Regions from separate parts of the Halomonas sp. AOP22-C1-8 genome, predicted to be linked through region 1. Evidence: predicted binding sites of a transcription regulator. Region 1 holds the regulator's gene; the other holds the start of a gene.
What was found. The regulator sigma-54, encoded in region 1, starts transcription at its own class of promoters, with help from an activator protein. The targets are predictions, from matches to a motif close to TGGCACNNNNNTTGCTNT.
Positions count from the first base shown of each region.

Region 1 (4,160 bases):
AAGCCGACCAGCTAGACCTTGATCAGCGTGCAGGCACTGCCGTTTATTCAGGCGATGTCAATATTCGCCAAGGCAGTATGCAACTACGTGGTGATCGCGTTGAAATTATCCGTAACGACGCGGGTGAGCTTTCTCGCGCTATTGCCACCGGAGAGCGCGCCTACCTACGCAATCAACTCGATGATCAGGACGCACCGATGGAAGGATGGGCACGCCGCGTGGTTTATCACGTAGCAGAGCGGCGTGTAGAGCTTATTGACCAGGCCGAACTGACCCAAGCGGGTGATCAGTTTACCGGTGGCCGCCTGGAATACTTCATTGACCGCGAAGTGGTGCAGGCACGCTCCGATGTAAACGGTAGCGAGCCGCAGCGTATTCGTATGACGCTTCAGCCAGCGCAATAGGAGTCAACCATGTCTATTGCGGAAGCACCACCCATAAAAACCCTTTACGCCAATCACTTGGCAAAAAGCTATAAGCGCCGCCGCGTGGTTAAAGACATTAGCCTGGAGATTGCTCAAGGCAGCGTGGTAGGCCTGCTTGGCCCTAACGGCGCGGGTAAAACCACATCGTTTTATATGATTGTGGGCCTGGTGAAGTCTGATGCGGGTACGGTGCGTATCGACGAGCAAGACTTAACCCGCGTTCCCATGCACGAACGCGCGATGGCCGGCATTGGCTATCTACCCCAGGAAGCGTCTATTTTTCGCAAGCTATCGGTTGCGGATAATATTATGGCGATTCTGGAAACCCGCAAAGATCTGGACAGGGCAGGACGAGAGCAGCGGCTTGAGGCCCTGCTTGACGACTTTCATATTACCCACATCCGTGACAACCTGGGCATGAGCCTTTCCGGCGGCGAGCGGCGGCGCGTCGAAATTGCCCGCTCCTTGGCCACAGAGCCCGCGTTTATCTTGCTGGACGAGCCATTTGCAGGTGTCGATCCCATCTCGGTTGGTGAAATCAAGAGCATTATTCGCGCCTTAAAACAGCGCCACATTGGCGTGCTAATTACTGATCATAACGTCCGAGAAACACTGGATATTTGCGATATCGCCTATATTGTCGGTGACGGCCACATTATTGCTGGCGGCAGCCCTCAGACTATCCTTGATAACCAAAAAGTGAGGGAAGTTTACCTGGGTGCTGATTTTCGCTTATGAATTTAATTTCACCGCTAAACAGTGATCTGCAGTAAAAATTTTATCAGTGGCATGCTTATTGCACTTGCACAACAACATGACTCGCACTAGGGTGAAGCTTTCCGATTAACGAGTGGTTCTCAGATGGTCATGAAAGCTTCTCTCCAATTGCGTATCGGTACGCAGCTGACCATGACACCTCAGCTGCAGCAAGCGATTGCACTGCTACAGCTATCGACATTGGATCTACGTCAGGAAATTCAGCAGGCACTGGATGCCAACCCAATGCTGGAGCAGGAAGACGAGTTCGGCGAGCAGGCGACCGTCGAAACACCTGACGAGGAGTGGTCAGAAAGCATTCCCGAGGAACTCTCTGTCGATAGCGACTGGTCTGACACTTACCAGGACATGGGTAGCTCTGGCAGCAGCGAAGGCCCCGATTTTGAACGCCAGGCCGCGGGACAAAGCCTGCATGGACATCTCCTTTGGCAGCTGGCGATGACCGACTTTACGGCTCGTGAGCAGCTAATCGCCGAAAGTCTGATTGATGCACTGGACGCCAATGGCTACCTGACGCAGCCGCTCAACGATATCCGCGATGGGTTACGTGCTCAGAGCATCGAAGGTCTCAGCCAGCGAGAGTTAGAGACCACTCTGATGCGCTTACAGCAGTTCGAGCCAACGGGCGTCTTCGCCCGTGACTTGCGCGAATGTTTGATGCTTCAGTTAGCAACGCTCCCCGACGACACGCCCCTACTGGTTCCCGCGCGCCGATTGGTTCGCCAGTTTCTTGAAGCGCTGGGCAAAAATGACATTCGCCTATTAAAGCGCCGCCTAAGCCTGGACGATGAGCAGCTAGACGATGTGATCGGTCTGATCCGAAGCCTGGACCCACGCCCAGGCAGCGCTTATGGCGTCACCGACGATAGCTATATCACGCCCGACCTGGTCGTACGTCATGATCATGAAGGCTGGCACCTGGAGCTTAACCCTGAAGCCCTGCCCCGGCTGCGTATCCAGCCCGACTACGCCAGCTTAATCAAGCGTGCAGACAAGAGTCAGGATAACCAGTTTTTAAAAGAGCACTTGCAAGAAGCGCGCTGGCTAATCAAAAGCCTGTCCAGCCGCAACGACACGCTTCTACGCGTAGGGCGCGAGATTATCACTCGCCAAATCGGTTTTTTAGAGCACGGTGAAGAAGCGATGAAGCCGTTGATTCTTGCCGATATTGCCGAGGCGGTTGAGATGCACGAATCAACCATTTCTCGGGTCACCACACAAAAATATATCCATACCCCACGGGGCGTATTCGAACTCAAGTACTTTTTCTCAAGCCAAATTAGCGGGCAGGATGGCGCAGACAGCCACTCAAGCACCGCGATTCGCGCCCGGCTTAAAAAGTTGATTCAAGATGAGCCTCCCGGCAAACCTCTTTCGGACAGTCGTTTGGTGACATTACTGGGAGATGGCGGCATCACAGTGGCACGCCGTACGGTGGCGAAATATCGTGAGTCGCTGGGCATTCCCTCATCAAGTGAACGTCGTCGTTTGCGTTAGTCGTTACAAGAGAAATGGCAAAACTCGCGACAGGGGCTTTGCAACACCGTAAAAAGGGTTACAATCGAAATTCAGTCCGATGGATAAGGAGCACGTCAATGCAAGTAAATATCACGGGTCATCATGTAGAACTGACTGACGCCTTGCGTGACTACGTTAATGAAAAACTTGAACGCATCGAACGTCATTACGACCACATCACCACGGTACAAGTCACCTTATCTATTGAGAAGGAGCGCCAACATGCCGCGTGCACCCTTCATGCGGCAGGCGCCGACTTACATGCCGACGCCGAAGATGTCGATATGTATGCCGCTATTGACGCCTTAGCAGACAAAATTGATCGTCAACTCGTTAAGCACAAGGAAAAAGCACAAGCTCGCGCCCAAGGCGCTGGCGTGCGTTAATTCAATGACGTTGGAAACCATCCTCCCCCCGGAGCGCGTACTTTACGACGTGCCCGGGGGCAGCAAAAAGCGGGTGCTGGAGTTTTTCAGCACCTTTATCGCTCAAAATACACCCAGTCTGGATAGCCAGGAAGTTTTCAGCCGACTGATCGGCCGGGAACGTCTTGGCAGCACGGGGATCGGTAACGGCGTCGCCATCCCCCATGCGCGCAGCCCACATTGCGTTACGCCTATTGCGGGTTTTTTAAAATTATCAGAACCTATTGATTTTGATGCTATTGATGGCGACCCGGTCGACCTCGTCTTTGTGCTGCTGGTTCCCGAAGAGGCTGACGACACGCATTTGTCGCTTTTGGGACAAGTGGCCACCATTATGAATGATGCGAGCACACGCCAGGCATTACGCAAAACCAGCAGCCAGCACGATTTGCTTGACCTGCTAATGGGCAAGATTCGCGAACAGGCCGCTCCATAATCGCCCATAACGACTAACACATTTTCATGCGTTATCCCTTTTATACGTTCAATCAGAGAGAGCCACTATGCAACTGGTGATTATTAGCGGCCGCTCTGGCTCTGGCAAATCAATCGCATTACAAGCGCTGGAAGATATTGGCTATTACGCCATTGATAATCTCCCCGCCATGTTGCTTGGTTCTTTGATTGACGAACTCCGTGACGAGGGTGAACGTACACATCTAGCGGTCAGTATCGATGCCCGCAACCTGCCAGCGGCGCTTGAGCGCCTTCCCGCACTGCTTGAAGAGCTGCGCGCGCGGCCTATAGATTGTCAGGTTATCTATCTAACCACCGATTCACGTATTTTACTGGAACGCTATTCTGCGACACGGCGACGCCATCCGTTAACGCGCAACAGTGATATGACGCTTGAAGAGGCGATAGAGAAAGAGGAAGAGACGCTCAACGAAATACGTGACTTGGCCGACCTGCGGATTGATACATCACGCTTATCGGTCCACGACCTGCGTCGGCGCATTTCAGACCAGGTAGCCCACCAGCGCAAGGACCAGCTAACACTCACCTTTGAGTCGTT
Region 1 covers NZ_JBQSYD010000003.1:48,412-52,571, reverse strand. Annotated here, with positions in the region: gene lptA (lipopolysaccharide transport periplasmic protein LptA) at 1-404, shown strand, start outside; gene lptB (LPS export ABC transporter ATP-binding protein) at 414-1,163, shown strand; gene ACT3TY_RS02460 (RNA polymerase factor sigma-54) at 1,287-2,699, shown strand; gene hpf (ribosome hibernation-promoting factor, HPF/YfiA family) at 2,798-3,106, shown strand; gene ACT3TY_RS02450 (PTS sugar transporter subunit IIA) at 3,111-3,581, shown strand; gene rapZ (RNase adapter RapZ) at 3,649-4,160, shown strand, end outside.

Region 2 (4,160 bases), on a different contig from region 1:
GCGCCACGATAAAGCTCTGTGTGGCCCTTTTGACGACCAAACCCTTTTACTTCTGTGACAGTAATGCCCTGCACGCCGATATCGGAGAGCGATTCGCGTACGTCATCAAGCTTAAACGGCTTGATAATGGCTGAGATCAATTTCATTGAGACATCCTCTAGCTTGGTGGCCATTGTCTTGTCTATTGGGTGCGGCGAAAGCCAGCCACCTCTGGTGCTAAGCATACACCGCTACAGGCGGAGAATAAAAAGGCCTTCCCCGAAAGGAAGGCCATAAGGAGCACGCCAGCTCACTTGCTTAGTATTATGCTTATTTCTTAACGCTAAACTCAGGGTAGGCTTCAAGACCGCATTCTGCGATATCCACGCCTTCATACTCTTCTTCTTCGCTCACCCGGATGCCCATGATGGCTTTCAGCACCAGCCAGACCACCAGGCTTGTCAGAAACACCCAACCGAAGATACCCGCAATACCCATCATTTGAGCACTGAAGGACGCGCCATCATTGGTGATAGGCACCGCCAGCACGCCCCAGATACCCGCCACGCCGTGAACGGAAATAGCACCGACCGGATCATCCAGCTTGAGCTTATCAAGCGATACAATCGCTACGACCACAATAGCACCGCCCACCGCACCGATAATGGTGGCACCTAATGCCGTTGGCGAGAGCGGGTCAGCGGTAATCGCCACCAGGCCAGCCAGCGCACCGTTAAGCGCCATGGTCAGGTCCGCTTTACGGAACCACAGTTTGGCCAGGACCAGCGCGGCAATCACACCGCCAGCAGCGGCCGCATTGGTATTGGCAAACACCTGGGCGACGTTGTTGGCCGACTCGATATCCGAGACTTTTAGCTCAGAGCCACCGTTGAAACCGAACCAACCCATCCACAAAATGAACGTACCCAGCGTTGCCAACGGCATGTTGGCACCGGGAATGGCATGGATAGCGCCATCTTTACCGTACTTACCTTTACGCGGCCCCAGAATCAGCACGCCTGCCAGAGCAGCGGCAGCGCCTGCCATGTGAACAATACCCGAGCCAGCATAATCCGAGTAACCCACGCTGCTCAGCCATCCGCCACCCCACGTCCAGTAGCCAGAAACCGGATAGATAAAGGCGGTCATGACCACAGCGAAGGCCAAAAAGGCCCATAGTTTCATGCGCTCAGCGACCGCACCGGAAACAATCGACATGGCAGTAGCCACAAAGACAACCTGGAAGAAGTAATCAGCGCGCATGGAGTAGTACGGCGCATCTTCGCCACCCGCCAGCACTGAATCGACGCTGTTCTCAGTACCCAGCAGAAAGCCCAGGCTTGGCAAGAAGCCGCCTTCGCCGCTGGAGTACATGAGGTGATACCCCACCAGCAGATACATGGTGCAGGCAATCGCAAACAGCGCGATGTTTTTCGTCAGAATTTCAGCGGTGTTTTTAGCGCGCACCATGCCTGCTTCAAGCATGGAGAAGCCTGCGGCCATCCACATGACCAATACACCGCACATCAAGAAGTAAAACGTGTCGAGCGCGTAGCTCAGATCAGCCAGTTCGTTCATTTGTTAGTTCCCCGTTGAACTACGAAGTAGCCCGGTAAGCCCCTGTTTAAACGGCATCAACGCCGCGTTCACCGGTACGAATTCGGATAACATCGTCGAGCGGCGTGACGAATACTTTGCCATCGCCGATTTTTCCACTGTTAGCGGCATTACAAATGGCATCCATCACGCTTTCCAGGCGCGCATCGTCAACCGCTACTTCTACTTTTACCTTGGGCAGAAAATCGACCACGTACTCAGCACCCCGGTAGAGCTCGGTATGCCCTTTCTGACGCCCAAAACCTTTTACCTCTGTCACGGTAATGCCCTGCACGCCGTTGTCGGCCAGTGCTTCGCGAACATCGTCAAGTTTGAATGGCTTAATGATGGCGGTGATGAGTTTCATCCCATATCTCTCCTGCTGGATAAGTCCTGCTAGATGGCTAGCGGCATTGCCGCTGAAAATGGCGATGCTCTACTAATGCGCATACCGTGCCATTAGCCAATTTCTTTTTAATTTTTAGTGGCTTAACAAAAAATAAGGCGCTTTTACGCACACCCCAAGATCGCGAAAGGCGTAGGGCGCAACCGATTGCACCAAAAAAGAACCGGCACGAACGGTTGGCGCACCATGATTGGGCGACGAGATAAACGAATAAATGCGCCAATGCCATACGCAATACATGCGTACTGGCGGCGGGTTGCGTATCCTTAAAATAGTGCCCACTTTTAAAGCATCATTATTTAAGGAGAGAACCATGACGCCCCAGGATCGTATTAGCCGTTTGGCACAACAGATTGGCGACCGCTTACAAAATGCGTCACAAGCGCCCGAAGATATTCAGAAAGGCGTTCAACAGGTGGTTCGTGGTGCCTTTGATCGGCTGGAGCTCGTATCGCGGGAAGACTTCGATATCCTGATGGACGTTCTACAGCGCACGCGTTCGCGGGTAGAAGCCCTGGAGAGGCAAGTAGCGCAGTTGGAAGCTACGATGGAAGCGAATCAGCCTGAGAAGCACCTGCCAGTCGCCACTAAGGCCGCTGAAAGCGCTCAGCCCAACGCCGATACGCCCGCTGCCCCAAAACCGGCTGCCAGCAGAACACTGAACGACGATAAGAAAAGCGATACATAAGCACAGCACTGGTAACGCCTGCCGCCACCAAAATGAGAACACCTATCATTGCGTTTTAATCTACTGATGGTAGGATCACGATGATTTACGCGTTCTCTGGATAACCCACGAACCGCTCCTCTTTTCAAGCGTCGCTCTTTTGGGCGGCGTTTTCTCGCTGGGTTGATCACTGGATTACCAAGCCGCAGGGTCCTTATTGATGCCAACCTTTACGTCGTTAACGCCATCGACACTTAGCCAACTGGGCCAAACGTTCGGCATTGACTACCTGTATGCCGGGGAGGGAATTGACGATCCCATTGCCCAAGGCAGCGTCAGTGATTTGCCGCTCTCTTCTGCGCTGCATCTCACACTCTCCGACCTTGAAGTACGCCAACGCTACGCCTCACGTTCCACGCAGACAGTGCCCTGGTTTCTAAGTGTTGTTTTGGAAGGCTGGATTGACATCGCCCAAGGCCAGAAGCGGCTGACTATAGGCGCGGGGCAGGGACTTTGCGCGCACTTTACCCCGCAGGCGCCGTTGATCGTTGAACAACCGGCACAGCCACGGCTGCGTACCCTCAATATTGCGGTACTGGCCACAATTCCTAATGCGTTGCCTAGCGCTCAAGCGCCTCAGCTGCATGCCTGGGCGCCACCTTCCACACTCTTTGCTCAGCTACGCGCGAGTTGCGAAGCGCCACTGGACGACTGGCGGCATTCACTAGTCTGGCAGGGGCTTGCCCTACAGCTTCTTGGGCACGGCTTACCCGCGCCGCCTGCCAGAGAGGGTAAACCTGCACGAGGCATCAAAGCCCGCGAACGCGAACAGCTTGCTCAATTGCATGCCGAGCTGCGCAATAACCCAATGACCGATTACTGCCTGAGCGGCCTGGCTCGTCGTGCGGCGATGAGCTCCAGCAGCTTGCGCCAGAAATTTAGTGCACTTTACGGCTGCTCAATTTTTGATCACTTACGCCACTGTCGGCTTCAACAAGCCTACAGCCACTTGGAAAAAGGCTATAGTGTTCAACAGACAGCCCATGCCTGTGGCTATCGCCATGCCACCAATTTTACGACGGCTTTCAAACGCCACTTCGGTGTTGCGCCAACAGAAGTGAGCAGCAGGGCCAAAACACATTAAGCGCATCATCAACACTGGCATAACGCATAGCTGATTTGGCATATTGCATAGCTCAACAGACCCTTAAAAAGCAATAATTCTCATTACTATAACCGGTAGAGAATTATTGTCATGCTTATGCTCCCGCACCGCTTTTCCTATCGCCACCTTGCGCTGTCCATTGCCTTGGCAGGCGGCTCGGTATCTGCCGCCTACGCCCAAACATCACCGGATGCTGCTCATCAGTTAACGACGGTCACTGTCACTGCTCAGCAGGCTGCCACCAAGGTAGAAACACCCTTTATCGAGACGCCGCAAAGTGTGTCAACCATTACCCAGAAGCAGATGGAAGAGCGTGGCGTAACGACCGTCCAGCGCGCAACCGACTA
Region 2 covers NZ_JBQSYD010000006.1:17,095-21,254, reverse strand. Annotated here, with positions in the region: gene glnK (P-II family nitrogen regulator) at 1-146, opposite strand, end outside; gene ACT3TY_RS04820 (ammonium transporter) at 310-1,557, opposite strand; gene ACT3TY_RS04815 (P-II family nitrogen regulator) at 1,604-1,942, opposite strand; gene ACT3TY_RS04810 (accessory factor UbiK family protein) at 2,295-2,669, shown strand; gene ACT3TY_RS04805 (helix-turn-helix transcriptional regulator) at 2,869-3,792, shown strand; gene ACT3TY_RS04800 (TonB-dependent siderophore receptor) at 3,904-4,160, shown strand, end outside.
Region 2: a site for sigma-54 is predicted at 2,017-2,034, ahead of ACT3TY_RS04815 (P-II family nitrogen regulator). Genes of this name have one in related genera too.